3 regions of the Mesorhizobium sp. M0217 genome follow, and region 1 is predicted to be linked to each of the others. Evidence: riboswitches for the same ligand, from Rfam matches in the RefSeq annotation. Region 1 holds a riboswitch; each other region holds the start of a gene.
What was found. A riboswitch is a leader RNA that binds a small molecule or an ion and turns the genes downstream of it on or off. The one in region 1 is predicted to bind cobalamin.

Region 1 (9,945 bases):
GGTCGGTCTCGCTCTCGCCCTTGAAGGAAATTGCGCCGGCAAGGATACGGCCGTCGAGTTCGGGCAGCACGACATGCATGGCGAGGTCGGCGGGCGCCAGGCCGCGCTGGTTGTTGTCCCAGACGTTGCGGCGGGTGGTGGCGACGATGACCTGGAAGACCGGCACGCCGGCGCGGTCGAACAGGGTTTGGACGCCGGGTTCGGCGCCGGAGGCGAAGGCGGTTGCGGTGATGATGGCGGCGGGGTTGAGCGAGGCCAGTGCGGTTTCGACGAAGGCCAGGGAGGTCGGGTCTTTGAGGCTGGAGACGAAGATCGGGATCGGTCTCATGCCGCGCTGGCGGAGTGCATCAAAGAGGGCATCGATTGGCGCGACATCGGCGGCCAGCAGCATCGAGCGGTAGAATAGGATGGGGATGATGGGAAGGTTGATGTTGTCTGCGCCGAGTTCCGGCCCACCCCCCTCTGTCCTGCCGGACATCTCCCCCGCAAGGGGGCAGATTGTGCTCTCATAAATGTTTTCGCCAATCGCAGACCTTGCGGAGATCTCCAAAGGAGCAGGAGAGGAGCCGCCTTTGGTAACGGCTGATCTCCCCCCTTGCGGGGGAGATGTCCGGCAGGACAGAGGGGGGTGTGAAGGAACGCCGACATCGGCAAAATTCAACTTGCCTACGACGCCGCGGCCAGGCTCGTAGTAGCCAGCTTTCGGCACGCTGACCGGGTCAGCCGCCCCCGCATCCCGTCCCGCCAGCCCCGCCAATCTTTGCACCAGCGCCGTCATATTCTCCGGGCCACCCTCGCGGAAATAACCAAGCAGGCCGTCCAGATCCTCGCGCGGCAGCGTCGAGGCTTCGATCAGCCTGAGATCCTCGTCGTGGCTCTCGCCCGGCAGCAGCGCCAGCTTGATGCCGTTCGCACCGGCAGTCGCGGCAAGCTGGTCGCAGCCATAGCGCCACCAGTCGTAGCCGCCGAGGATGCGCACCAAAATCACCTTGGCGTGGCGGGCGACGCTGTCGATCCAGAGGTCCACGGACATGGGATGGCGCAGGTCGCGCAGCGCCGCCAGCCGCATCGACGGCAGGCGGACGGCATCGGCCTTCCAGGCCGCCGCGAGGCCGGCGAGGTCGCTGTCGGTGAAGGACAGCGCCACGATATCCGCCGGCGTCTGCCGGAGATCAACTGGCTCGGCGAGATCGTCGAGCGAGGCGGAGGTCGTGGCGAGTATATGCATCGCGGCTCGTGCCTGAGATCAACCGGCGAGTATACGCTCGATCGCCGGACGGTTCAGCCCCTTCAGGCCAATGACGACGAGACGCGAGCGGCGATCGTCCTCGGCCGTCCAGGCGCGGTCATAGTAATGGTTGACGCGTGGGCCGACGGCCTGCAGCAAAAGCCGCATCGGCTTGCCGCCGACATCGACGAAGCCTTTTACACGCAACACGTTTTCCTGTTCGGCGGCGGTGGCGACGCGCTTGGCCAGGTCGTCGGGATTGGCGATCGAGGGGATGTCGACGATGAAGGTGTCGAAATCGTCATGCTCATGATCGAAAGCGCCGTCGTGATGCGACTTGCGGTTCTCGATGTCGTCTTCGACGGCGAGACCGAGGCCAAGCAGCACCGACGGGTCGACCTTGCCATGCGCAGTCGGCACGATTTTTACCGCGCGGGCGGAATGTTCATTGATGATGGCGTTGGCGCGGGCCGAACCGGGGGCGTCCATCAGATCGCTCTTCGACAGGATGATCAAATCGGCGCAGGCGATCTGGTCCTCGAACACTTCTTCGACAGGATCGTCATGGTCGAGCGTCTCGTCCTGAGCGCGCTGTGCCTGCAAAGCGTCCATGTCGTTGGCGACGCGGCCTTCGGCCAGCGCCGGGCCGTCTACCACGGCGATGACACCGTCGACGGTTACCCGGCTCTTCACGCTCGGCCACTGGAACGCCTGGACCAGCGGCTTGGGCAGAGCCAGGCCCGAGGTCTCGATCAGGATGTGGTCAACCTTCGGTGTCAGCGCGAGGATCTTGTCGAGGGCGGGCACGAAATCGTCGGCGACTGTACAGCAGATGCAGCCATTGGCCAGTTCGACGATGTTTTCCTCGGGGCAGGTGTCGATGCCGCAGCCTTTCAGGATTTCCCCGTCGATGCCGATGTCGCCGAACTCGTTGACGATGATGGCGATGCGCTTGCCGCCGGCATTTTCCAGGAGATGGCGGACCAGCGTCGTCTTGCCGGCGCCGAGGAAGCCTGTAACGACAGTGCAGGGAACACGGGAGAGGTTGGCGGCCGGGTTTGAAGCGTTCATCGTCAGTCCTTCAGCATGTCGAGGGGTGGGATGCGGGCAACGAGGCCGCGCTTGAGGCTATCGGGCCGGCCGCGCCACGGGATGAGGCCGTCGGCCGAAGTCGCGAAGAGCTTTGCGCCGGTAACGAGGTCGGCGCCGCTGGTTGCGGTCAGATCGCCGAAGACATAGCTCCAGCAGCCATCGCGCAGGATCGCGGCGCTGAGGCGGCGCTTGCAATTGCCGAGACATTCGGCGGTGCGGACCCGGATATCGCCGGCAGCGGCGCGGCGTGTGTCCTCAGCCAGCAATTCGCCGGCGCGCGGATGGGCGTCGGAACCGGTCTCATCGCGGCAGGAGGCGCAGACGATGACGGTCACGCCGGTCAGGGCGTCGTTGTCGCCGGACGCAATGTCCGCTGTGCCAGCCGAAAAACTGCTGTTCTGGTCCAAAAACCGTGCTCCTTGCCCGGAAACCCGCCAGGCGATCGGATACTTTGTCTCAGACGGCAGGTCTCCTGGCTCGCGGGTCGTCGCCTTGGTTAGCCGCCTTCCCGGTGTTACCCAGTGGCTTTCGGCCTTGGCTCGTCGCTTACAGTTGCGGGGACAGCCGCGGATTTGGGACCGAAATCCCGCACCGCATTCCCTCTTGGCCCTTGCCGTTGCGGGCAGGGGACCGTCTGCAGCGGATTTAGGCTTTTGCGGGCGGCGGTGTCAACGCACGGCTACGACATGGCGATGTCGGCCAGGGGTTTCCCCAGATTGCCGGCCGGCGTCACTTCGATGCGCTCAAGGCCAAGCCAGCCCTGCATCTCCTTTAGTTCCTCGAAAAGCTGTGCGGTGGTCTCAGGCGGTGCGCCTGCTTCGGCATAGGCGGCGTGGACGCGTAAGACACTCGCAGGCCGGTCGGCCTTGAGGTCGACGCGGGCGACGATCTTGTCGCCGAGCAAGAAAGGCAGCACGTAATAGCCATATTGCCGCTTGTCGGCCGGGGTGTAGATCTCGATGCGGTAGCGGAAATCGAAGAGACGCTCGGTGCGCGCGCGCTCGAAGACCACCGGATCGAAGGGGGCCAGCAAGGCGCGGGCCTCGATCTTTCGCGGCAGGCGGGCGTCCCTATAGAGGTAAGCCGGCTTGTCCCAACCTTCGACGTTTACCGGCAGCAACTCGCCCATCTCGACCAGTTCCTCCAACCGGCCCTTCATGTCGGCCGGCGACAAGCGGAAATAATCGCGCAGGTCACCCGACGTCGCGATGCCGTGGGCGCGGGCAGAAATGCGCAGCAATTCGCGGTGCGCGTCCTCGGCGGTCGGCACCGGCAGATCGAGGATCGCCTGCGGCAGCACGCGCTCGGGCAGGTCATAGAAGCGTTCGAAGCCACGGCGGTGCGCCGTGGTGATGCGTCCGGCCCAGAAGAGCCATTCGAAGGCGTGCTTGGCGTGGCTCCAGCCCCACCAGCCGCCCGAACCTTTCTGGCCTTCCAGTGCCGAAGCGGCAATCGGGCCGCGCTCGGCGACCGCGCGGTAGATCTCTTCGATATAGGCGGCGTGCTCGCGGCCCCATTTGGCGAGGCCGAGATACATTTCGTCGCCTTGCTCGGCCCGCTGCATGCGCCAGCGCATCAGCGGGTAGGTCTCGACCGGCAGGAACGAGGCCTCATGCGCCCAGTATTCGAACACCGTGCGTTTGCGGGTGATGGCCGCATTGTCGAGCAAAGCCAGCGGGTAGGGGCCAAGCCGCGAATAGAGCGGCATATAGTGGGCGCGCACCACCGCGCTGACGGAATCGATCTGCAGCAAGCCGGTGCGCGACAGCACGCGGGCGAGGTGGCGGCGATCGGGCGTGCCGACCGGGCGGGGATCGAGAAATCCTTGCGCGGCGAGCGCGATGCGCCTGGCCGCGGGGAGTGAGATTTTGTCCTTCGTCAAAGTGTCTTGCCTCGAACCATTTTCCCGACTTTAGCCGGCGATTCCGGTCATGCTAGCAGGCAAATGGCGGGAGATGTGTCAGGAGACAAAAGTGGAGTGAAAGATGAAGGAAATCAAACAGGAGGAGATCGGACCAGTTTTTCCCGGCCTGCCGTCCAGCACTGTCTTTTGAACAAGGTTTGACTTGCTTCGCTGAAAGCCGTGCGCTAACCCTCGCCGCGTTGCAGCAAAGGCACCTAAAACGGTTCAGCGGTTAAACTGTCGCGCTTCCGCATTAGGGTTGGTTGCTGTAATCAAAGTGGATTGGCCGCCAACGGAAAGCCGAGCATGAACGTACTCCTCAGTTCATACCTGCCCATCGTCCTCTTCATCGCCGTGGCCGCAGTTGTAGGCCTGTCGCTTATCATCGCGCCGTTCCTGGTGGCTTATCGCAATCCCGATCCGGAGAAGCTTTCCGCCTACGAGTGCGGGTTCAACTCGTTCGACGATGCCCGGATGAAATTCGACATCCGCTTCTACCTGGTGTCGATCCTGTTCATCATCTTCGATCTGGAAGTGGCCTTCCTGTTTCCGTGGGCGGTGTCGTTCTCGAAGATCGGCATGCTCGGTTTCTGGTCGATGATGGTGTTTTTGGCGGTGCTGACCATCGGCTTTGCCTATGAGTGGAAAAAAGGAGCGCTGGAATGGGATTGAACGACAGTTCCGGAACGCTCGTCGCGCCGAAGCCCAAAGGCCTGATCGACCCCAATACCGGACGTCCGGTCGGTTCCGACGATCCGTTCTTCCTCGAGATCAACAATGAACTGGCCGACAAGGGTTTTCTGGTCACCTCGACCGAGGCGCTGATCACCTGGGCACGCAGCGGCTCGCTGATGTTCATGACCTTCGGTCTCGCCTGCTGTGCCGTCGAGATGATCCACACCTCGATGCCGCGCTATGATTCGGAGCGGTTTGGCGTGGCTCCTCGCGCGTCGCCGCGCCAGTCGGACATAATGATCGTGGCGGGAACGCTGACCAACAAGATGGCCCCCGCTTTGCGCAAGGTCTACGACCAGATGCCGGAGCCGCGCTACGTCATCTCGATGGGCTCCTGCGCCAATGGCGGCGGCTATTATCACTATTCCTATTCGGTGGTGCGCGGCTGCGACCGCATCGTGCCGGTCGACATCTATGTGCCCGGCTGCCCGCCGAGCGCCGAAGCGCTGCTCTACGGCATTCTTCTCCTGCAGAAGAAGATCCGCCGCACCGGCACGATCGAACGGTAGACCCATGGCCGCATCCCTGAGCGAACTGTCGACCTATCTCGGCGAAAAGCTGCCGGGCCGCGTCACCGATGCGGTGCTTGCCTATGGCGAACTGACGATCTCGGTTGCTACAGACAATCTGATCGAGGTGACAAGCTTCCTGCGTGACAATTCGGGCTGCCAGTTCATTTCGATCATCGATATCTGCGGCGCCGACTACCCGTCGCGCGTCAAGCGTTTCGATGTCGTCTATCATTTGCTTTCGCCGAAGCAGAATTTGCGCATCCGCATCAAGGTGCAGGCCGACGAAGAGACGCTGGTGCCGTCGCTCACCGCTGTCTATCCCGGCGCCGACTGGTATGAGCGCGAGGCCTACGATCTCTATGGCGTGCTGTTCTCCGGCCATCCGGACCTGCGCCGCATCCTCACGGACTACGGTTTCGAGGGCCATCCCCTGCGCAAGGACTTCCCGCTGACCGGTTTCGTCGAGGTGCGCTACGACGACGAAGCCAAGCGCGTGATCTACGAGCCGGTGGAATTGAAGCAGGAATTCAGGAACTTCGATTTTCTCTCGCCATGGGAAGGGACGGACTACGTCCTGCCGGGCGATGAGAAGGCGAAACAGTGAGTAGGAAGTAGTGAGTAGTCAGTAGCAAAAGATTTGGAGCAACGGATCGAATCTTATCGCGACTTGAAGGTGTGGCAATCGGCGATGACGCTTGCTGAGGATTGCTACCGTTTCACCAAAGAGTTTCCGAGGGATGAGATTTACGGCATGACCTCTCAGATGCGCCGATCGGCGGTTTCGGTCGCAGCGAACGTCGCGGAGGGATACGGTCGGGAGAACAGAGGGTCGTTCGTTCAATTTTTGCGCATGGCGCAAGGCTCGTTGAAGGAACTGGAGACACACATACTGCTGGCATGTCGGGTTGGCCTGCTGCGAAAAGACAATGAGATTGAGCTGCTGCTGCGATGCGAAGAGATTGGAAAAATGATGAGATCTCTTATCCGAACGGTGCAGGCCAAGCAGGCGGAATGAAGCAGGCATTGAGATTGATGATCACTACTCACTACTCACTACTGACTCTTCGCCAGAGGCGCCAGAATGGCTGAAACCTCCGTCCGCAACTTTAACATCAACTTCGGACCGCAGCACCCTGCGGCGCACGGTGTTTTGCGTCTTGTGCTGGAGCTTGACGGCGAGGTGGTCGACCGCGTCGATCCGCATATCGGCTTGCTGCATCGCGGCACCGAAAAGCTGATCGAGCACAAAACCTATCTGCAGGCAGTGCCCTATCTCGACCGGCTCGACTATTGCGCACCGATGAACCAGGAGCATGCCTTCGCGCTCGCCACCGAGCGGTTGCTCGGCATCGAAGTGCCGAAGCGCGGCCAGTTGATCCGCGTGCTCTATTCCGAGCTCAGCCGCATCATGTCGCACATCCTCAATGTGACGACGCAGGCGCTGGATATCGGCGCGCTGACGCCGCCGCTGTGGGGTTTCGTCGAACGCGAAAAGCTGATGGTGTTTTATGAGCGCGCTTCCGGTTCGCGCATGCATGCGGCCTATTTCCGTCCCGGCGGCGTGCACCAGGATCTGCCGGCGAAGCTGGTCGAGGACATCGGCAAGTGGATCGACCCGTTCCTGAAGTCGCTTGACGACCTCGACAGGCTGCTTACCGGCAACCGCATCTTCAAGCAACGCAATGTCGATATCGGTATCGTGTCGCTTGCCGACGCCTGGGCCTGGGGCTTTTCCGGCGTCATGGTGCGCGGCTCGGGTGCGGCCTGGGATTTGCGCAAGTCGCAGCCTTATGAATGCTATTCCGAGATGGATTTCGACATCCCGATCGGCAAGAACGGCGACTGCTACGACCGTTATCTCGTGCGCATGGAAGAGATGCGCCAGTCGGCGAAAATCATGCGCCAGTGCGTCGACCTTCTGCTCGGCAAGGAGAGCACCGGGCCGGTGTCGAACCTCGACGGCAAGGTGGTGCCGCCGAAGCGCCAGGCGATGAAGCGCTCGATGGAAGCGCTGATCCATCATTTCAAGCTCTACACCGAGGGCTATCGCGTGCCGGCCGGCGAGGTCTATGCTGCCGTCGAGGCGCCGAAGGGCGAGTTCGGCGTCTATCTCGTCTCCGACGGCACCAACAAGCCCTATCGCTGCAAGCTGCGCGCGCCCGGCTTCGCGCATCTGCAAGCCATGGATTTCCTCTGCCGCGGCCACATGCTGGCCGACGTCACTGCCGTCCTGGGTTCCCTCGATATCGTCTTCGGGGAGGTTGATCGGTGATGGCGGCAGCCAATCCTACAGTGCGCTCTCAGGTCGGTGTTCGAGGGAATGCCGACGCTGCCCTACCGCGGTGGCGCGAATTGGCAAAAGCCATGCTGCCGGTCGAGTTCGCAGAGGCTTCTTACAACTCGACTCAGCACTGTTCGATCTATGACTTCTTTTTTACCCTGCTACCCAAGACGCGCCTTGCCCACCGCGACAATGACGTCGACAAGCTGGGTAGAATGCACGGGTTCGCCCAATGGGCTGCCGTTCACCCGAACAAACAGATTTGGAATGCGGCTGGTGTCGCTTTTTACGAGCACTTGTTCGACGATGACATCGACGCTGATGCGGTCATGGCATGGATCTCGCCTCAAGTAAGGCAAACTGTTCTGGGGCTGTGGCAATACATGTTGCCCGCAGAGCGATTTGCGAGTGTTGCTCGATCTGCCGAACGCATTCCGTTTTCTCATCAGAAAGAATGTGAAACCGCAATAGCTCTCGTAGCAGAGCAGGGGCCCGATCGCTAAATGTCAGTCCGCCGTCTCGCAGAAGCAAGCGTCCAGCCAGCCTCCTTCGCCTTCAACCGGGCGAATGCGGCGGTTGCGAAGCAATGGATCAAGAAATATCCGAAGGGCCGGGAGCAGTCGGCGATCATTCCCTTGCTGATGATTGCGCAGGAGCAGGAAGGCTGGGTCACCAAGGCGGCGATCGAGACGATTTCGGACATGCTCGGCATGCCGCGCATTCGCGGGCTCGAAGTCGCGACCTTCTACACGCAGTACCAGCTCAATCCGGTCGGCACGCGCGCGCATGTCCAGGTCTGCGGCACCACGCCCTGCATGCTGCGCGGCTCGGAAGCGCTGATGGATGTGTGCCGCTCGAAAATCCATCACGACCAGTTCCACACCAACGACAAGGGCACGCTGTCGTGGGAGGAGGTCGAATGCCTCGGCGCCTGCGTCAACGCGCCGATGGTGATGGTCTTCAAGGACACGTTCGAGGATCTGACGCCTGAGCGGCTGGCCGAAATCATCGATCTTTATGATGCAGGCAAGGGCGCCTCGGTTCCCACGGGACCGCAAAATGGCAGAACCGGCTCGGAGCCGGCGCCTGGCCTGACGACGCTGAAGAGCGAAAAGGCGATCCTCAAAGCGACGCGCGACAAGGAAGCCAGGGCGGCGAGCAAGGCTGCCCACGCGGCGCCCGACGCGATCATTGCAGCGCCTGTTCCGGCGCCTGCCGCTCCTGCAGCGGCCGCCCCGGTCGCGCCATCCAACGCCGGCAAACCGAAAACCGATGCGCCGGAAACCAGCTCGGCGTTGAAGTCGCCCTCCAGGGCCAAGGTTGCACCGGCGGCGGAAAAAGCGGCGAGCGTCCCGGCGCCCCTGCATTCTGCCGCCAACGCCAACACCGCGGCGCCTGAAGTCGAGAAGGTCGCCAAGCAGCGTAATGGCCCGAAGACCACCGCCACGCCGGCAGCTGCCTTCATCGCTCCGGAATTCAAGGCGCCAGCGGCCAAGGCCGCGGTGGCCCCGGCCGTCAAGGCGCCGGCAGCCAGGCCCGCAAAGCCGTCGCTCGAGGACAAGAACCGTCCAGCCGGAATCGACAGGCCGGCTGCGGCCGACGATCTCAAGCTGATCTCGGGCATCGGCCCGAAGATCGAGGGCATCCTTCATTCGCTTGGCATCTTCACCTTCACACAGGTCGCATCCTGGAATAAGGCCGAGCGCGACTGGGTGGATGGATATCTCGCTTTCCAGGGTCGCATCGAGCGCGACGACTGGGGCAAGCAGGCCAAGGCGCTCGCCAAGGGCGGCGTCGCCGAATACATCCGCGTCTTCGGCAAGGAGCCACGTTGATGGCTGAAGCGCAAAGCACCGGATCTTTGCTGTCGCTGCGCAGCATTGTCATCGGCGTTGTCTGCATCGCTGCTGCCAACATCCTTCTGGAGGGGCTTCGGCGCCTCGTCGAATTGCCGTTTTCGGATACCCTGGAATCGATGGCCGCGACCGGCATGGGCGTGCTGGTGTGGTTCTCGATCGTCTTGCGGGGAAAGAGGTAAGTCATGCTGGCTGACAAAGACCGCATCTTCAACAACATCTACGGCCTGTTCGATAAGTCGCTGGCCGGCGCGATGGCGCGCGGCGCCTGGGACAACACGCCCGGCATCATCGCCAAGGGGCGCGAGTGGATCGTCAACGAGATGAAGGCGTCAGGC
Region 2 (9,945 bases), on a different contig from region 1:
TGCCGCTGATCGTGTTCTTCTCGCTGCAGCGCTATTTCGTCCGCGGGCTGCTGGCCGGCTCGGTCAAAGGAGGTTGAGACTTATGCAAGCCGCTTTGAAGGCGACCTCGAAGCCCGATCTCGCCGTCGATCGCGACTGGTGGCGGGGCGCGGTGATCTACCAGATCTATCCGCGCTCCTATCAGGACTCCAATGGCGACGGCATCGGCGACCTCAAGGGCATCATCCGCAGGCTGCCCTACATCGCCTCGCTCGGCGTCGACGCCATCTGGATTTCGCCCTTCTTCAAGTCGCCGATGAAGGATTTCGGCTACGACGTCTCGGACTATTGCGACGTCGACCCGATGTTCGGGACGCTCGCCGATTTCGACGCGCTGGTTGCGGAAGCCCATCACCTCGGCCTCAAGGTGATGATCGACGAGGTGCTGTCGCACACCGCCGACAACCATCCATGGTTCAAGGAGAGCCGCGCCAGCCGTAGCAATCCCAAGGCCGACTGGTATGTCTGGGCCGACGCCAGGCCGGACGGCACGCCGCCCAACAACTGGCTGTCGATCTTCGGCGGCTCGGCCTGGCAGTGGGACACCAGCCGCCAGCAATATTATCTGCATAATTTCCTGTCCGAGCAGCCGGACCTCAACTTCCACAATCTGGAAGTCCAGGACGCGCTGCTCGACGTCACCCGCTTCTGGCTGGAGCGCGGCGTCGACGGCTTCCGCCTCGACACCATCAATTTCTACTTCCACAGCCAGGGGCTGGAGAACAATCCGCCGCTGCCGCCCGAAGAGCGCAACGACCAGACAGCACCTGCGGTCAATCCCTACAACTACCAGGACCATATCTACGACAAGAGCCGGCCGGAAAACCTTGCCTTCCTCGAACGGTTCCGGGCGCTGCTCGACGAATATCCGGCGGCCGCCGCGGTCGGCGAAGTCGGCGATTCGCAGCGTGGGCTGGAAGTGGTCGCCGCCTACACCGCCGGCGGCAAACGCGTCCACATGTGCTATTCCTTCGATTTCCTGGCGCCGGAAAAGATCAGCGCCGCCAAGGTGCGCCAGGTGCTGGAAGCCTTCGGCAAGGTCGCCAGCGACGGCTGGTCGTGCTGGGCCTTTTCCAACCACGACGTGATGCGTCCGGCCTCGCGCTGGGCCGCCGACGAAGCCGACCCGGCCGCCTATCTGAAGGTTATCTCGGCGCTGCTGATGTCGCTGCGCGGTTCGGTCTGCCTCTATCAGGGAGAGGAGCTTGGGCTGGGCGAAGCCGAGTTGCAGTTCGAGGATCTGCAGGACCCCTACGGCATTCGCTTCTGGCCCGAATTCAAGGGCCGCGACGGCTGCCGCACGCCGATGGTGTGGGATGCAACCGCCAGCAATGCCGGCTTTTCGACGGCCAAGCCATGGCTGCCGGTGCCGGGCAAGCACTTGTCGCAAGCGGTCAATGTTCAGCAGGGCGACGCGGCCTCGCTGCTCGAGCACTACCGGCGCTTTCTCGGTTACCGCCGCCAGCATCCGGCCCTCGCCAAAGGCGACATCGAGTTCATCGAAAGCGAGGGCGACACCGTCGCCTTCACCCGCCGTGAGGGCAATGAGCAGATCGTCTGCGTCTTCAATCTGGCCAGCAAGCCGGCCGAGGTCGATCTCGGTGGTCAGGCGCTGCTGCCATTGGCCGGGCACGGTTTTTCGGGACAATCCGGCACAGGTTCCATCCGCCTCGGCGGCTACGGCGCCTGGTTCGGGCGCATCGACTGAGTTTTTGACGAAACTGGATTTTTTGAGGAAATCCAGGTTCTCTAGGGAAATCACGGGAGGAAATTATGGCCGATGTCACGCTGAGACAGGTGAAGAAATCATACGGCAATCTGCACATTCTCCACGGCATCGACCTCGACATAAAGTCGGGCGAGTTCATCGTCTTCGTCGGCCCGTCGGGTTGCGGCAAGTCGACCTTGCTGCGGTCCATCGCCGGGCTTGAGGAGATCACCTCCGGCGAGCTGAAGATCGCCGGCGAGGTGGTGAACGACGTGCCGCCTTCCAAGCGCGGCATTGCCATGGTGTTCCAGTCCTATGCGCTCTATCCGCACATGACCGTCTACGACAACATGGCCTTCTCGATGAAGATCGGCAAGGAAAGCAAGGCCGAGATCGACAAAAGGGTGCGGCAGGCCGCCGAAATCCTGCAACTGACCAAATATCTCGACCGTCTGCCCAAGGCGATGTCGGGCGGCCAGCGCCAGCGTGTCGCCATTGGCCGCGCCATCGTGCGCAACCCGAAAGTGTTCCTGTTCGATGAGCCGCTGTCGAACCTCGACGCCGCACTGCGCGTCGCCACCCGCATCGAGATCGCCAAGCTCAAGGAATCGATGCCTGCCACGACCATGATCTACGTCACCCACGATCAGGTCGAAGCGATGACGCTGGCCGACCGCATCGTGGTGCTGAAGGACGGCCATATCGAGCAGGTCGGCACGCCGATGGACCTCTACAAGAAGCCCGGCAATCTGTTCGTCGCCCAGTTCATCGGCTCGCCGGCCATGAACATCCTGCCGGCGACGATCGACAGGACGGGCAACCCGACAATCGTCAGCCATGTCGGCGGCCGCAAGGCCACGGTGCCGATTGCAACGCCGGCGTCAGCCAAGGGTGCGGCGGTCAGCTTCGGCGTGCGGCCGGAGGATCTGTCGGTCGCCACCGGCACGGAATATCTTTTCGAGGGCGTGGTGGACTATGTGGAGCAGCTCGGCGAGGTGCAGCTGGTCTATATCGATATCGGCCGCGCCGACCTGCCATTGGTGACCAAGCTGCCCGGCAATGTCGAGGTCAAGCGCGGGGCAAAGCTGCGGCTGACCGCGGATGCCGGGGACCTGCACATCTTCGACGCCGATGGGCACTCCTTCTCGCTCAAGCCGGTGGAAGTGAAGGCGGCTTGAGATAGCTGCGTCGTACAGGCATGAAAAAAGAGCGGCGGGCTAGGCCCGCCGCTCTTTTTTAAGCTTCGGCTGTTAGTTGTTGCCGAACCGATCCCTGTCGCTGCTCTGAGGAACGAACTTCTGTTGGTCGTCCGACGAGTTCAGCAGCTTGTAGACCGCCGAGTTGGTGCCGGTCGACGAAGTGCGGGTGGTGTCGACGGCAGCGGCCGGCTGGTTGGCGCCATTGGAGCCATAATTGTCGCTGCCGGCAAAGGCAGCGCTCGAAACAGCCAGAACGGCTGCGGCGGCGAGAACGATCTTCTTCATTTTAGTCTCCTGAATTTTTCTGATGCCGCCAGCTGCAGCGGATAAGCCCGCCACGTGCTGGAAACCGGCTTTAGCGGCCGAAAAGGTTACGGTCGGCACCGTGGGCAGGCGCCTGCTCGGCTGGAGCCGACTTCTCAACCGAAGCCGTATGGCCACTATCGGTCGACGTAATCGCAGGCTGGTTGGCGCCGTTCGAACCGTAGTTGTCGCTGCCGGCGAAAGCGCTGCCGGAGATGGCCAAAACGGCGGCGGCAGCAAGGATGATCTTTTTCATTTCAAATACTCCTGAATTTTTTGGGATCCCGAGAGCGACGGGTTAGCCGCCCTTCTTTGGTCGGGATCAGCGATTGCCGTAGAGGTCGCGGTCGGCGCCCTGAACGACAGGCTGCTTGTCAGCGTGCGCCGGCTTCTGAATGGAAGCCGTATACGAGCTGTCGACCGAGACGGCTGGCTGGTTCGCACCATTGGAACCGTAATTGTCGCTACCGGCGAAGGCGCTGCCGGTGATCGCCAAAACGGCTGCGGCAGTGAGGATGATCTTTTTCATTTTTAGTACTCCAGTTTGTCTGTCCGTCTAGCGGCGTGTCTTGGGAGGAATTCGCGTCGTTCGGACAGCCCCGATGTGGGAAAGCCATAGGCTGGTTTCCAATCACGAAGTTGTTCCGTGTGGACCACGGTCCTGCACCTTGAAATTGTGCCAGGAAGTTCCTCTATGGTAATTTATCGCATTGTTTTCAGTCGCTTATGCCGAACCGAGTGGTTCGCTCCGATGTCGGTTTCCGGGCCGTCGTTCACACCGTCCTGCACGCATTGTCAACAGAAACGAACCGTTCGGTTCGATTAGAGATTGCTAATAGTAACTTTTCGATACCGTTGAGCCCTTTTTGCCCCCGATCGAACTGGATCCGCAGCGATTCGAAACGGCGATGATGGCGTCGCAAGAAACGTCTCAGCTCTTTGACCGGCGGCGGGGGGCGTATGCCGCGCGTGTCGCGCCGCATGGATATGATGTCGCTTTCATGCCGACGTCGCGATCGCTGCCGTGATTAGATGATCGCATCTCAGGTGCCGCTTCGTGACGACGCAGCGGAGAATTGGGAAGCCGGTCAGAATCCGGCGCTGCCCCCGCAACGGTGGTGGAGTTGAAGTCGCAACGGGAGACCACTGGGCAAGAGCCTGGGAAGGTGTCGCGATGGTCCGCAAGGACAACTCCAGAGCCCGGAAACCAGCCCGAGATGCATAGACTCGACTGATCGCGGTGGGCGGTCAAGAGGTGGATAGTGCATGTCCGGCGCCGCGCCGGCCTGCGTCCGATCCTTCCTCCATCACCACCAAGTTCAGTCCTTAAACCACGAGGACAGAACTATGGATACGCGCAACGACATGCTGAGGCTCCTGAACGGCCGCAAGCAAGGCTTTTCGCTGGAACAGCCCTTCTACACCGACCCGGACTATTTCAAGCTCGACATGGAGCTTATCTGGTATCGCGACTGGCTGTTCATCGGCCATGATTGCGAACTGCCGAAGCCCGGCAGCTATATCACCGTGCAGATCGGCGATTATCCGGTGGTGCTGGTCCGCGACCAGAAGGGCAACATCAACGCCTTTCACAATTCCTGCCGCCATCGCGGCAGCCGTGTCTGCAACACTGAGAAGGGCATGGCGGCAAAGCTTGTCTGCCCCTATCACCAGTGGACCTACGAGCTTGACGGCCGGCTGCTGTTTGCCCGCCAGATGGCCGACGGTTTCGACAAGAGCCAGTTCGGCCTGAAGCCCGTCGCCTGCGAGAGCGTCGGCGGCTACATCTTCATCTGCCTGGCGAAAGAACCTGCCGACTTTGCGCCGATGCGCGCCATGATAGAGCCCTACCTCAAGCCGCACCGGCTGAATGAAGCCAAGGTCGCCTTCGAGAGCACCATCATCGAGAAGGGCAACTGGAAGCTGGTCTGGGAAAACAACCGCGAATGCTATCACTGCGCCGGCAATCATCCAGAGCTGTGCAAGACATTCCCCGAAGCGCCGACGGTGACCGGCGTGCAGGGCGCCGACAGCGATCCGGAGATGCTGGCGCACTGGGCGAAATGCGAGGCGGCGGGCCTGCCGAGCAAGTTCCGCATCGATCCGGCCGGGCAATACCGCGCCACCCGCGCGCCGCTGCTGCGCGATGCCGTCAGCTACACGATGTCCGGAAAGCGCGCGGTGACGAAGAACCTGTCCGACACTGTTGCCGCCGACCGCATCGGCACCTTGATGCACTACCACTATCCGACGACCTGGAACCACATACTGATCGACCATGCGGTCACCTTCCGGGTGCTGCCGATCAGCGCCACCGAAACCGCGGTGACGACCAAGTGGCTGGTGCACAAGGATGCGGTCGAGGGGGTCGACTACAACCTTGAGGAGCTCACCCATGTCTGGACCGAGACCAACGACCAGGACCGCCGCATCGTCGAGGAAAACGCCTTTGGCATCCTGTCTCCGGCCTATGAGCCCGGCCCCTATTCGGAGCTGCACGAGGGCGGCGTGATCCAGTTCGTCGAATGGTACGCGGCCTTCATCGGCCCGCGCCTTGCCGAAGGCGGCCGGCCGGCGCTACGCAGCGTCGCGTGAGCTGGAGCAGGCGAAGAGGGACCAGAGGATGAATGCGATGACGGATCTTGGGCTCTATCGCCATCTTGACCAGATGGCGCCGTGGAACGATAGGCTGCAGGTGCTGGAAGTGATCGGCGTCAGCGACGAGGCGCCCGACGTCAAGACCTTCACCTTCCGCTCCGACAACCAGACCTGGTTCCGCTACAAGCCGGGCCAGTTCCTGACGCTGGAACTGCCGACACCGGACGGGCCGCTGATGCGCACCTACACGCTGTCGTCGTCGCCATCGCGGCCGTTTTCGATCGCGGTGACGGTCAAGGCGCAGGCCGGCAGCATCGGCACGCGCTGGATGTTCGACCATCTGGTGCCCGGTTCGCATGTCAAGGCCTACGGACCGGCCGGCGACTTCTCGTTGCACAGCCACCCGGCGGCCAAATACCTGTTCATTTCCGCCGGCTCCGGCGTGACGCCGATGATGTCGATGCTGCGCTGGCTGAACGACTGCGCGCCATGGACCGATGTCGGTTTCGTCAACTGCGCGCGGCGTGCCGAAGAGATCATCTTCCGCAAGGAACTCGAACTGCTCGGCGGCCATATGCCCGGCCTGTCGCTCGGCTTCATGATCGAGGAACGTTCCAGCCGCGAAGGCTGGTACGGCCATATGGGGCGCATCGATGCGATCCGGCTGCCCTTGCTGGCTCCGGATTTCCGCGAGCGCGAAATCTTCTGCTGCGGCCCCGATCCGTTCATGCGCGCCGTGCGCGGCATGCTGGATGCCGCCGGCTTCGACATGACGAAATACCATCAGGAGAGCTTTGCCGCGCCTGTGATGGAGGAAATTCCGGCGCCGTTTGCCTCCCCGGTCGAGGACGGCATCGCTGCACCTGTCGAAGCCGTGACGCCGATCCGCTTCTCGCTTTCGGAGGTCGATGCCGGCTGCGTCGCCGGCCAGACCGTGCTGCAGACCGCGCGCAGCTCGGGCGTGCGGATTCCCGCCGCCTGCGAGTTCGGCCTGTGCGGCACCTGCAAGGTGAAGAAGGTCTCCGGCGAAGTCGAGATGAGCCACAATGGCGGCATCCTCGACCACGAGATCGATGACGGTTTCATCCTTGCCTGCTGCTCGAAACCGTTGTCGGCGCTCGAAATCGAGGCTTGAGCCGGTCGACTTCGCCGCAACGGTCGCCGACGCAGGCGGTGTTCGCGGGTCTTTGTCTTGCCAAGCATAGGCCGAGTGATTTAGACGCACTTAGGAAGGGCTGGCAGGCCGTGAAACTGGCGCATCCCTTCATGGGCGCATGGAACGGGGGACAGAGCGATGCAACAGCGGGTCTACGCGGTCGCAAGCAAGGACATCGTTTTCGAATCATTCGATGGCGAAGCCGTCGTTCTCGATCTTTCGAACGGCAAGTATTTCGGCTTTTCCGATTCCGGCAGCCGGGTCTGGCAGGCTTTGTCGTCCGGCGTCGCCACTGAAGCGCTGGTCGGAGCTGCCGCGGCCGCCGCAAAAATAAGCCTGGCCGACCTCGAAAGCTTCGTTGCCCGACTGCTCGATTTCGGGTTGCTTGCACCAGCCGAAACACCGGCGCAACCGCTTTCGGGCGAGCTGTCGTCTGCGCTTGCTGCCAGCAATGAGCCGCTCAAGGTCGATGTCCACGACGACCTTGCCGATCTCATCATTGTCGACCCGATCCATGAGGTCGAGGAACCTCTCGGCTGGCCGGCGGTGAAACAGGCATAATCGTTTCCCTAAAGCGCGTCGCGTTTGAACGGACTCAGGCGACGCGGTTTAGATCTTTGATTTTATGCATGTCGTCGTCTCAAAACCGGGGCCACCCCGAGCGACATGCATCAGGCGACCCGGCGCAATTCTGGACGCTGGAACAACGAACACATGCCTTTGATCACGCTGCAAACCCTGCCGGATTATGCCCGCCATGTGCTGGCGGCCGCGGAAAGCGCCGCCGCCTTCTATCCCGTTACCGCCGGGGTGCGGTTGCCGGGACTGGACCTGAGTGTCCACCTCGACCATGGCACGCTGGCGGAAGCCATGAGCCATGCCTTCATACCGGCCCCGGAAAATCCGTCTGCATCTGACGGCTGCCGCATTTTCGTCGCCCACCCGGCCATCGATGGCGTCCCCGCCCCGGCCACCTGGGGCCGAGGCGATTACAACCATCATGCCTTTGCCAACCGGCTGGAAGAGGCCGGATTGCGCGGCAGCTACTATCATGATCTCGACTTCTGGCAGTTCCATGATCCGCAACGCCATGTCGGGGCGCAGCTGATGATGTCGGCCGACGCCTTTCCGCCATGGGAACAAGGGGCGCCGCTGCGCGCCTTCCTGCATTGGGAATATGCGGCGCGCGGCATGCGGCTCACCCATGCCGGCACGCTGGGCATCGATGGCAAGGGCGTGTTGCTGGCGGGCTCCGGCGGAGCCGGCAAATCGGGAACGGTCGTCGCCGGCCTGCTCAATGGGCTCGATAGCGTCGGCGACGACTATGTGCTGATCGACCGGACCGAGGGGGTGACGGCCTATCCGCTGTTTGCCACGCTCAAGCAGGATCCGGAGGGCTTCAAGCGGCTGAAGCTGGAGGGTCGGCTAAATTCGTACCAACCGCTGAACTGGCAAGGCAAGCATGCCTTTCACATCAACGAGGTCGCGCCTCGACCAACTCCTGCAAGTCTGGACATTATTGCTTTGATAGTGCCCCATATCAGGGGAGGTGCGAGAAGCTCGGTCATGCCCATATCGCGCAAGGATGCCATGATCGCCTTGGCGCCGTCAGGAATCGTGCAGATGCCGGGCGAGCGGGAAGCGGGCTTTCGCTTTTTCAGCGAGCTTACCCGCGATCTGCCATGCTACCGGCTGTCGCTGGGGACCGAGCCGCGCGAGATCGCCGGCACGATTGCGGATTTCGTCCTTCGGGGCGCTGCATGAAGTTGAGCATCATTGTGCCGGTCTACAATCGGGAGATCTATGTCGTTTCGACGTTGCGGTCCCTGCTCAGGCAACGCGACGATGCCGATCTCGATATCATCGTTGTCGACGACGGCTCGACGGACAGCTCCGTTGAAGCACTCCGCGCCATCATGCGGGAAGCGTCGTGCATCCGCCTGTTCCAGCAGGCCAATCACGGCGTGGCCAACGCCCGCAACACAGGGCTGAAGCAGTTGCTGCCGCAAACCGAACTGGTGTCGTTCCTGGATTCGGACGACGTCTCGCCGGCTGGACGATTCAAGGCTGACCTACCCCTGTTCGCGGCCGACCCTGCGCTCGAGCTGACCTACTCGCTGATGACGCGCGTCGATGTCATGGACGACGAAACCCTCCAACCGGCACCGGGCGGCGCAGGTCCCACCGTGCGCGGCGTCAGCCTTAGCGCCGGGATATTCCGCAGGGCACTGATCGACCGTGCCGGTGCTTTCGACGAGGAGTTCCGGCAGGGCGAAGACGCCGACTATCTTCTGCGCATTTTCGAAACCAGCCCGAAGCACATTTTTCCCGACACCGTCGCGGTATACTACCGGCGCCACCCCGGCAATTTGACCAAGCAAAGGGATGTGGCGGTGCGCGAATATCTGCGTGTGATTCAGAAATCCTTGCGGCGGCGCAAGGCCGATCCGTCGCGGCGCCCGGTCGAGGGGCTTTTCGAGATCAAGCGCCCGGCAGAGTGGTGAAAGAATGAACAGATCACAGCCTGGAATGCGTGCTTGAAGCTGAGCGTGATCATGCCGGTCTACAACCGCGAACGCCATGTCGGCTCGGCGCTGCGCTCGCTGCTGAGGCAGCGCGATGCCGCCGATCTCGACATCATCGTTATCGATGACGGTTCGACCGACAGTTCGGTGGCGGTCGTGCGTTCGCTGATCGCGGAGGCGCCGTGCATTCGCCTTTTCCAGCAGCAGAATGCCGGGGTGACGCGGGCACGCAACGCGGGCTTGCGGCAATTGCTGCCGCAGACCGGGCTGGTATCGTTTCTCGATTCGGACGACATTTCCCCGCCGGGCCGCTTCAAGGCGGATCTGGCCTGTTTCGACGCAGACCCCACCCTCGAGCTGACCTATTCGCGCATGACGCTGGTCGACGACATAGATGACGATACGCTGGAGCCGACA
Region 3 (9,945 bases), on a different contig from region 1:
GATTGCCGAAATCAAGCCGCGACCTTCTTGCGGGTTCGCTTCGTCGGCGCAGGCTCCGGCGCTTCCGGCGCCTTCCGTTTGCGGCCGAGCCCCATCGTCTTGGCCAATGACGAGCGCGCCGCGGCGTAGTTCGGCGCGACCATGGGATAATCCGCGGGCAGGCCCCATTTGGCCCGATATCCATCCGGCGTCAGCCCATAGTGGGTCGACAGATGGCGCTTTAGCGATTTGAATTTCTTCCCGTCCTCAAGGGAGATGATGTAGTCCGGTGTCACCGATTTCCTGATCGGGACTGCAGGCGTAAGGGCAACCGGCTCTTGCGCAGAGACACCTCCGGCCGTCGCTCTCAGAGCCGCATGCACTTGGCCGATGAGGGCAGGGAGATCCCCCACCGGGATCGGATTGTTGGAGACATAGGCCGACACGACATCGGCGGCAAGCTCAATGAGGGTGTCGACGTTTTTTCCGGCTTCTTCTGTCATGAAACTCTCCAGGCGGTGAAACATAGTCAGCGAAGCGTCGCTTCATAGGGCCGGTTGCCGCCGAAAGCAACAATGTCTCGACAGCGTTATTGCCAATGCTCGTCCAGAAGCGACATCGATGCGCCATATTTCCCGTCGTGACGCTGAGCCACTCGTTGTTGGCGACGCTGCTGAGGTGCGTGACGCGTCCCGGCTGTAACTTTGCGTCGAACTTGCTAGTAGTCTCGGGCCTAAGCGCGGTATTTTGTCTCGGTATTACTTCTTTGGACTGTGAAATAGAGCGATCGTGATCGCTTGCTGGTGGGCGTCAGGGACGATGGATCAAACGTTCACTGGCAATGGCCAAAGCGACGTAAGTTCATCGCCCGGTGAGCCGCTCTTGCTGGGAACCGCCGCTGGTAAAACCAAGGACATCAATGTATTTCGAGGCCTTTCTTTGCCGGTCCTCGTGAGACGGCAATCGCTGCGGACGACACCTGTTCCACGATATCGAACAGCGCGGCGACACGGGCAGCTTCTCGAATCTGGAGCGGCTTCTCGCAAGCTGGCGCCGCGCCGAGAGGCCGGGCAAGGACAGTGCGTCGCCTGCTTCAATCATACGCGTCAACCAGCCAGCGACGCTGTCCCATACGGAATCCCGCGACCGGCCGTGTGATCTCGCCGGTAGTCGCCCCGGCCCTCTGCACGAAGCCTCGGGATGTGCTGACGATCAACCTGGCCACAAAGGTCGACGTCCTGAAGCAGGGATCACATGAGTTTGCCCCTATGCGCAGGCTTGCCATGCGCTTCCGCGGCATTTTGCGGGGCCTGTGAATTGGGCAAGCTCGACACTTCGATCGACGTGGCGTCAACTCCGGGTTCGTCGCCATCCCGCGTTTCGGTCGGGTCCTACGCCGTGACGTTGACGCCGTTCGCGATGCCATTGAATTACCGCGGAGCAACGGCCAGGCGAAAGGGCTGATCAACCGCCTGGAAGACGATTAAACGTACGATGTAGGCAGAGCGGGCTGCGAACTCCCTAGGGCACGCATGCTGCCACTCAGCCGGCCTGATCACCGCACAAAGCGAGGAAGAACCTGGTCAAGTGCAAAGCGACAATTGCCTCGACAGCGGGTCCCAGAAGGTTTATGCTGCCCAATGTTACCGCAATCCGGAATGGCCATTGAGTACCTTCACGAGTGAGGGAGTGGAACTGCTTTGTCGGCCAAATTGTTGACGGAACGCCCGGCGCCCATTGTTGCTACATGTCTAGATTCTTGGGGCGTTTTGGATGATGCAATCCACCATCTCACTCCAAAGGGCAGTGGAATCTGGAACAATGTCGCTTTTGTTCGCACGACATCCTTCGTGCCCGATTGGCATATCGTCTTTAACTCTGCTTCTCTTTTTGGGCTCCCTGTTGATATCGAGGCGAGCCCAAACAGGACAATTTTTGCAATCGGCGAACCGCCGACGAAAGCTCATCGCGCGTTTCATGAAGGGCAGGGGAAAAATACTATCGTCCTGACGTGTGACGCAGAGCTGGCTGCTCGGCAGAATGCAGCGCGCCGATTCGTTTTGTCTCCACCTATCACTCGGTCTTGGTCTGTAAACAAGACATATGACCAACTTCTGGTCAGCGAAGTCGTGGATAAGCCGCTTCGGCTCTCATGGATTACCAGTGACATCGCCCTGCTCAAAGGACATCGATATCGGCTGGCGTTTCTGGAACGGCTGACAAAGGAGCTCGATTTTGACCTGTTCGGCCGAGGTTTTCGGCTGATTGGAGATAAATGGAACGCACTCGCACCTTACCGTTACAGTATAGCGTTCGAGAATACTCGTGCTGATTACTATTTTACAGAGAAGCTTATGGACTGCTTCGTTGCTGAAACAATGCCGATTTATTACGGCAGCCCGGCAATCACGAGGTTCTTCCCTTCGGACTCTATGGTTCTGATTGACCCAGAGGACAAGAACGTAATCCCAAAAATTCAGGAAATCATCGACTCGGACCTCTGGAAGGAACGTCGCGGCGCAATAAGAGAGGCGAAGCGGTTGGTCCTCGAGAAATACAATACGTTTGCTTATCTCGCGGGCTTCATCGAAAGCGTTCAGGATAAACCCTTACCGCCGGAAATTATACACATCGATTCGCCTGAGGTCGATTTTGGAACAGACGAATGAAGTACTCCAACGCTCGCTTGGCGTGCCCGGCGGTCGGTGGTCTGGCGAGATCGGTACGGAACGCTCGGCGGAGAATGCCTGCTGCGCAGACGGGCCGGCACGGGCGCACGAGGTCATGCGCCCCCGGCTGCCGCTGATCAGACGAACTGGGGAAGGCCAGGAACGGAATTGAGGACCTCGTCCACGAGTTCGTCGCCGGCATGTTCCTTGGCGCAGGCGATCGTCTCGTTGGCGAGGCCGGCGATCTTTGCCATGCTGAGACCCTCACTCATCAATTGCTGGCCGAGCCCCATAAGGCCGCCACCCTCTGGGTCTTTGCCATGATACTTCGCTACTAATTCCGAAGCTCCCGGAATGGCCTCGATCATGCGCGCAACGGGACCGTCGGCCGCGTGGCTTTGCAGGAAACCCAGCATTAACCCAACGGCCTTCTCTGCGACAGCCGGGCCGATGCCGGCACCAGTGGCGATGCGCGGTAAGAATTCTTCCATGCAGGGTCTCTCTCTCTTTAATGAGGTTTACACGGGGCCCGTCCGGCGCCCAGCGCCCTTGGCCGAACCACAATTGAACTCCACAAAAATAGGCCGGCGGAAGTGCTATTGCGCGTAAAACCGCCTCTGTCAACGCAAGCTGCGTCGGACGTGCGTGTTTCGCAAACCGGAGATTCATTCCAATTCACTTCATTTCGCATTGGCAACCGCACAGATTGCGGTGGCTCGCTTATGGGCCAATGCCCCGCGCCCGTCAAATTATGACGACAACGTGGTCATCGCCTAGGATCTGTGGATCAAGGTGTGAGGCACTTACAGTCGGTGGACCTGCTCAAGCGCCGCGCCGACACAAGGGCTAGATTGGCGATACTGCGCGTGTTGGCCATGTCTTTCCTCGCGTGATGGGATGTTCGTAGAAGCGGAGCTATATGCCGGTGTGACGTCGATAAGGCGAACCGGCTATTCCGACAGGACATCCATACTGTCGCATAGACCGTCGCTGCTTAGGTATTGAAATCGCCATCGCTGGTGACATCACAATGTGCAGTCGGCGGGTGTCGACAAGGCCGATTCACGCAATCAGCAGGTCAGGAGGAACGAATGAACCCTGACGTTTCAGAAGCTCACTTTTCGCAAGGCGTGCAGAGCACATCGTGCAAGAGATTGCCAGTCTTGCGGACGCTATCGACTTTCTCAACGATGGCTGGAAGATCGCAGTGACCGATTCTACGAAGCCGCCCTCAGGGCGTGCTTTGATGCATACAAACGGTTGCCGAGCAGGGGTACTCCTCCTCCCTGAAGTCCAATGGAGAAGAGCGATCACTTCCAAAGGCTCCCAGCTCAGCCGCGAAAACAGGTGTCAGACCCCGGTCCTCTCCCTCAGCTGATCTAGCTCAGGGCGTTCATGAGCCGCAGATCGCATAGTGGCTGCGTGCACGACGCAGGAAGACAATTTATGAAAATCCTATTCAGAACGATGGCTGTCACCTTGCTGGCACCCACCGCCTTTGCTGCGGATTCGATCCCCACCGACCTCAGAGATACGGCATTGGCCACCTTCAGGGCTTTGCCATCCACCACGCCGACAGTCGCCAACAACCCGATCACCCCGGAAAAGATTGCTCTCGGCAAGGCACTGTTTTTCGATCCACGCGTCTCGGCGTCAGGCGTCTTGTCGTGCAACTCGTGCCACAACCTGGCCACCGGCGGCGACGACAATCACGAAACCTCGATCGGCCATGGTTGGCAGAAGGGACAGCGCAACGCGCCGACTGTACTGAACGCTGTCTTCAACATCGCTCAGTTCTGGGATGGTCGTGCCGCAGACCTGAAGGCTCAGGCGAAGGGACCGGTCCAAGCCGGCATCGAAATGGCCAATACACCGGACCAAGTCATCGCCACGCTCAAGTCCATGCCGCAATATGTCCAGTGGTTCGATGCAGCTTTTCCGGCTGAAGCCGATCGGGTCACCTTCGACAACTTCGCCAAGGCAATCGAAGCCTTCGAGGCGACACTGGTCACACCGGCCCCGTTCGACAGCTTCCTGAATGGTGATGAGCTTGCCATGACTTCCGAACAGAAACAGGGCCTGGCGCTTTTCATGGACAAAGGCTGCTCGTCCTGCCATGCCGGCATCAACGTTGGTGGGCAAGCCTATTTCCCATTCGGCCTCGTGGAACAGCCCAGCGCCGTGGTCCTGCCGGAAAAAGACAAGGGCCGATTTGCGGTCACCAATGCAGCCGATGACTACTATGTTTTCCGCGTGGCGCCGCTGCGCAACGTTGCACTCACCGCGCCATACTTTCATTCGGGCAAGGTTTGGGATCTGAAACAGGCCGTCGCTATCATGGGGACCACCCAGCTTGGCGTAGTACTGGCGGACGAAGAAGTTGACCTGCTTGTTGCCTTCCTCAACTCGCTGACCGGAGAGGCACCCGAGGTCGCCTATCCCATCTTACCCTCCGAAACGGCGACAACGCCCCGGCCTGTAACGCAGATCTCAGGAAAATAAAGGGCCAGCTGGCTGCGGACGTGGCAATCGACAATGATGCGACTTTTACTTGGACGGACGAATCGCGAGGTCCATTTCCGAATTGGCGGGACGCTAGCAATACCCGAAACCTGCCACCTCGCCCGTCGTCTGCGCGAATCAGCTGGGGAAGCGGACAGACGCGCTGCACCATATATTGTCGCCGCCTGAGCGAACATGCCAAGCAGTCTACTTTGAGAAACGACGTGTGTACGATTTGTTCGAGGCGCGGGGCCTGTATGTTCCCAAGGACCAATACTATAGCGTAGTGTCACATTTATATTTCTGCGGGATGAGGACACGTGCCGAAGGAAAATTGCACATTTTCGCCGTGTGGCTTATTTCCAAGAGTGTGATCGGTTTGGCATATTCCCGGCCGACATCCGCCAGCCGGCAACTCCCCACACGGTGAGGAAGAGAAGCCTCACGCCTGCACTTTCTGCCGGAGCGCGCGTGCTGCCGCGACCATGTTAATGAGGGCAGGGCGGACCTCCTCCCATTTGCGTGTTTTGAGGCCACAGTCCGGGTTTATCCACAGTTGGCCGTCGGACAGTCGCTCGCGGGCAAGCATGACTAAGTCCGAAATCTCGCCGACTTTCGGGACGCGTGGTGAGTGAATATCATAGACGCCGGGACCGATTTCGTTCGGATACTTGGAGTTCGTGAAGGCCTCCAACAGTTCCATCTTCGAGCGCGACGTCTCAATCGAAATGACATCCGCATCCATTCCAGCGATCGCGTGAATGATCTCGTTGAACTCCGAATAGCACATGTGGGTATGAATTTGAGTCGCGTCCTTTACACCCGTTGAAGCGATCCGGAAGCATTCGACAGCCCAGTCGAGATAGACTTTCCAGTCAGATTGGCGCAGTGGCAATCCTTCGCGAAACGCGGCCTCATCGATCTGGACCATCCTTGCGCCGGACCTTTCGAGATCCGTCACTTCGTCGCGGATGGCGAGCGCGATCTGGCGGCAGGCTTCGGAGCGGGGTACGTCGTCGCGAACAAAAGACCAGTTGAGAATGGTGACTGGGCCTGTCAGCATTCCCTTCACGGGCTTTTCCGTAAGCGACTGGGCGAATTGCCACCAGCGCACTGTCATCGGATTGCGCCTCGATACGTCGCCGAAAATGATGGGGGGACGCACGTACCGCGACCCATAGCTTTGTACCCAGGCATGCTGGGTGAAGGCGAAGCCAGACAGCTGCTCGCCGAAATGCTGTACCATGTCGTTTCGCTCGAACTCACCGTGCACCAGCACGTCCAGCCCGATCTCTTCCTGCCAGCGAATTGCAGCCTCGATCTCCTTCCTCAGGAACATCTCGTAGTCGACATAGCTCAGCTGGCCCTTCGCATGAGCGGCCCGCGCCTTGCGTACCTGCGGCGTCTGCGGGAAGGACCCGATGGTCGTCGTCGGGAACGGCGGCAGCCCGAGTGAGCCGGCTTGGACTCTGGAGCGCTCGGCAAAAGCGCTCTCTCGTCGCTTCGCGCTGTCGTCAATGCTAGCGATCCGCCCCTGAACAAGCGGGTCATGGATCCTCGTGGATGTCACGCGCGTGGCGGCAGCCTCGGCAGACGCTTTCAAAGCGCCAGCCACCGCATCTCTGCCTTGGGACAAGGCCCGGGCCAGCAACACCAATTCGTCGGTCTTCTGGGCCGCGAAGGCGAGCCACGAGCTGATGTCGGCGTCGAGTTCCGTCTCCATGCGCAGGTCGATCGGCACATGCAGCATCGAGCAAGAAGGCGCGATCTCGACGCGGTCCAAGGGCCAGCCGGCGACGATCGGTTTGATGCGGTCGAGAATGGCGGGCAGGTTCGCACGCCAGACGTTGCGGCCGTCGATCAAGCCAAGCGAGAGCACCAGATCCTTCGGAGCGAGCCGACCCACCGTTTCCAGCTGCTCGGGAGCGCGCACGAGATCAATATGCAGCCCGGCCAGGGGCAGAGAAACCGTGGTTTCGAGATTGTCTCCCAGATGCCCGAAATACGTAGCCAGCATGATCTTCAGCTCGGGCGCGGCTTTCGACAGCTGGCCATAGGCGAACTCGAACGCAGCTCGTTCGTTGGAGTTCAGATCGAGGACAAGCGCCGGCTCATCGATCTGCACCCAGTCGGCTCCCGACAGCTTCAGCCTCTGCAGGAGTTGCTCGTAAACGGGCAGCAGCCGCGGTAGGAGCGCGATAGGATCGAACCCTTCGGCAGGTGATTTCGCCAGCTTGAGGAAGGTGATGGGGCCAAGGATGACTGGGCGTGTGTGAATGCCGAGAGCTTTGGCCTCGAGGAAGTAATCGACGGGTCTCGTCGACGAGAGGGCGAACGTCTGATCATCATCCAGTTCCGGCACAATGTAGTGGTAGTTTGTGTCAAACCACTTGGTCATTTCCATCGCGGTTACACCGGGCCCATGAGCCGCCTCCTGGTGACCAGCGTATGCACAATCCTCCGTCTGACCCTGGTTGCCGCGCGCCATTGCGAAGTAGATGTCAAGTGGGACCTCGCCGCTATTCCAGCCGTAACGGGAGGGAATGGCGCCGACCATGGCTGCGGTGTCGAGCACATGGTCGTAAAGCGAGAAGTCGTTTGACGGTATTTTCGACACGCCGCGATCGCGCTGCTCTTCCCAGCTAGCGGCACGGAGCGCCTTCGACGTCGTGAGAAGGTCGCCAGCGGACGATTTTCCGGACCAGTAGCTTTCAAGCGCGAATTTCAATTCTCGCCGACGACCGAAGCGCGGCACGCCGAGCGTTGCTACAGGAATTTGCTGAGAGTCAGTCATGTCATACCCCGATGGTTGGGGCGTCGATGACAAGGAAGGCGCTAGCAGGCCGGCACGAACGCCGGGTTGCAGCGGCCACCGAGACACCCCGCCCGTGGACGTAATTCGTCGTGGCAGGTCTCCTGGCTCGCGGGGTCATAGCCTCTACCCCTCTTCCCAAGGCTATTCGCCTCAGTGACATGAGTGGGTTTGGCTCGCCGCTAACAGTTGCGGGGGCAGCGCCGGCATCGCACCGGCTTCCCTCTTAGCTCCGCTGCGGCAGCGCCGTGCGGAGAACCACGACGCGCAGACAATCACAGCAGCCCGCACCTCGTCAATACCGCATAACGAAATGTTTATGTCGTTATGTGGTACGTCCTTTACGTCTTTGTCTGCATTGTGAAATATTCAGTCCGCCCATTGCCGGAGCTGCACCCCTGCCACCGTTGTCCAACTAGCGGATTCCTGTCGGGCTGCGACGCAGCTTGGGTGAACGACCTGTTCTCATAGATTATTGGCATCCACTCGTCCGTGCCATGCTGGCAGAACAACAAGCCGAAGTGGGCCCGTCCCGTCCTGTAATGAGATTGACGAGGATGAAGCCCAGCTGCCAGTTCCGCTGGTCGCAGACCAATGGGAACCAGTCTGCCCGCATTCGGCATCCTTCGCTGCTACGCGGGACGTGATCGCAAGTTCAAGTGCTCCGACGGTCGCCGCGAGTTCTCCGTTACCTCAGGAACCTTATTGGCCTTCCACAAGCTGAGCTTCTGGAAAATGCCGGCGGCGATCTGGATATCGGTGAACGCCGTCAAGGCAAGCCCGCCTTGCACCTCTCCAGCGAGCTTTACGGCATCAGCATCGGTCAGTTCTCCGGAGCGAATGGCTGTCGATATGAGCGAGGTTTGACACAGTTCGGCCACTGCGCTGATCGTCTCAGCAGGGCAGCTGGTTAGTTGCTCGCCCACCTACAGCAACCCAGCCCGTTCCGCCTCGCGGCGCAAATTCTGCCTTGGCCTTGGGCCGATCTGCTGGATCACCAGGCCGGCCGCCAGCGAGCCAAGATCGCCGCAGGTCTTGAGGTCGCGGCCCTGCGTGTAGCCATGCAGGAAAGCGGCGGCGTAGAGATCGCCGGCGCCGGTGGTGTCGACCAACTCGCGGATCGTCGTCGCCTGGATGGTGACGGTCTCGTCGCCGCGCAGGATAACCGAGCCTTTTTCCGAGCGTGTGACGGCGGCGATCTTGCAGTCCTTGCGGATCTGCGCCACCGCTTCGTCGAAGGACGAGGTCTGGTAGAGCGACTTGATCTCGTGGCTGTTAGCAAAGACGATGTCGACAGTGCCCGAGCGCATCAGCTCGAGGAACTCGTCCCGGTAGCGGTCGACGCAGAACGAATCCGACAAAGTCATCGACACTTCGCGCCCGGCCTCGTGTGCGAGCTTCGCCGTCTGCCGGATCGCCTCCTTGGCGCGCGGCGGATCCCACAGATAGCCCTCGAAATAGGTAACCTTGGCGCCGGATGCCTTGTCGGCCTCGACGTCTTCCGGGCCGAGTTCGACGCAGGCGCCGAGATAGGTGTTCATCGAACGCTCGCCATCGGGGGTGACGAATATCATCGAGCGCGCCGTCGGCGGCTGTCCCTCAAGCGGCCTGGTGTCGAAGGCAACGCCCTGGGCATGGATGTCATGGGCGTAGATCTCGCCGAGCGGGTCGTTCGATACCTTGCCGAAGAATGCGGCGCGGCCGCCGAAGCTGGCGACGCCCGCCGCCGTGTTGCCGGCGCTGCCGCCCGAGGCCTCGATCGCCGGCCCCATGCGGCTGTAGAGCAGCTCGGCGCGCTTGGTGTCGATGAGGTTCATCGCACCCTTGATGATGCCGTTGGTCTCGAGAAAAGCGTCGTCGCACTGGGCGATGATGTCGACAATGGCATTGCCGATGCAAAGCACGTCAAAATCCGGCATCAATGTCTCCGCCTCGGAACCTGCCGGCTTCTCGCCACGCCGGCCGGGCCGGGTCTGCCCGGTG

Region 2: it holds a riboswitch for cobalamin, as region 1 does, so the genes downstream of both, NKJ18_RS12450 (aromatic ring-hydroxylating oxygenase subunit alpha) here and NKJ18_RS06880 (DUF1636 family protein) in region 1, are expected to answer to the same signal.
Region 3: it holds a riboswitch for cobalamin, as region 1 does, so the genes downstream of both, metE (5-methyltetrahydropteroyltriglutamate--homocysteine S-methyltransferase) here and NKJ18_RS06880 (DUF1636 family protein) in region 1, are expected to answer to the same signal.

What each region holds. Positions count from the first base shown of each region.
Region 1 covers NZ_JAMYSN010000002.1:476,145-486,089, reverse strand. Annotated here, with positions in the region: gene cobN (cobaltochelatase subunit CobN) at 1-1,228, opposite strand, end outside; gene cobW (cobalamin biosynthesis protein CobW) at 1,247-2,299, opposite strand; gene NKJ18_RS06880 (DUF1636 family protein) at 2,302-2,727, opposite strand; cobalamin riboswitch at 2,766-2,970, opposite strand; gene NKJ18_RS06875 (winged helix-turn-helix domain-containing protein) at 3,000-4,202, opposite strand; gene NKJ18_RS06870 (NADH-quinone oxidoreductase subunit A) at 4,530-4,895, shown strand; gene NKJ18_RS06865 (NuoB/complex I 20 kDa subunit family protein) at 4,886-5,467, shown strand; gene NKJ18_RS06860 (NADH-quinone oxidoreductase subunit C) at 5,472-6,074, shown strand; gene NKJ18_RS06855 (four helix bundle protein) at 6,108-6,485, shown strand; gene NKJ18_RS06850 (NADH-quinone oxidoreductase subunit D) at 6,552-7,742, shown strand; gene NKJ18_RS06845 (DUF7674 family protein) at 7,742-8,254, shown strand; gene NKJ18_RS06840 (NADH-quinone oxidoreductase subunit E) at 8,255-9,586, shown strand; gene NKJ18_RS06835 (hypothetical protein) at 9,586-9,789, shown strand; gene nuoF (NADH-quinone oxidoreductase subunit NuoF) at 9,793-9,945, shown strand, end outside.
Region 2 covers NZ_JAMYSN010000006.1:9,640-19,584, forward strand. Annotated here, with positions in the region: gene NKJ18_RS12420 (carbohydrate ABC transporter permease) at 1-77, shown strand, start outside; gene bglA (beta-galactosidase BglA) at 83-1,747, shown strand; gene NKJ18_RS12430 (ABC transporter ATP-binding protein) at 1,813-2,925, shown strand; gene NKJ18_RS12435 (DUF680 domain-containing protein) at 2,998-3,231, opposite strand; gene NKJ18_RS12440 (DUF680 domain-containing protein) at 3,302-3,505, opposite strand; gene NKJ18_RS12445 (DUF680 domain-containing protein) at 3,572-3,778, opposite strand; cobalamin riboswitch at 4,278-4,479, shown strand; gene NKJ18_RS12450 (aromatic ring-hydroxylating oxygenase subunit alpha) at 4,597-5,844, shown strand; gene NKJ18_RS12455 (FAD-binding oxidoreductase) at 5,882-6,982, shown strand; gene NKJ18_RS12460 (PqqD family protein) at 7,142-7,564, shown strand; gene NKJ18_RS12465 (serine kinase) at 7,718-8,767, shown strand; gene NKJ18_RS12470 (glycosyltransferase family 2 protein) at 8,764-9,507, shown strand; gene NKJ18_RS12475 (glycosyltransferase family 2 protein) at 9,541-9,945, shown strand, end outside.
Region 3 covers NZ_JAMYSN010000025.1:8,387-18,331, forward strand. Annotated here, with positions in the region: gene NKJ18_RS27010 (Ros/MucR family transcriptional regulator) at 12-482, opposite strand; partial or broken gene NKJ18_RS33050 (transposase) at 881-1,520, shown strand; gene NKJ18_RS27015 (glycosyltransferase family 10 domain-containing protein) at 1,680-2,648, shown strand; gene NKJ18_RS27020 (hypothetical protein) at 2,786-3,139, opposite strand; gene NKJ18_RS27025 (cytochrome-c peroxidase) at 4,095-5,150, shown strand; gene metE (5-methyltetrahydropteroyltriglutamate--homocysteine S-methyltransferase) at 5,593-7,944, opposite strand; cobalamin riboswitch at 8,040-8,240, opposite strand; gene NKJ18_RS27035 (hypothetical protein) at 8,595-8,888, opposite strand; gene NKJ18_RS27040 (adenosine kinase) at 8,889-9,881, opposite strand.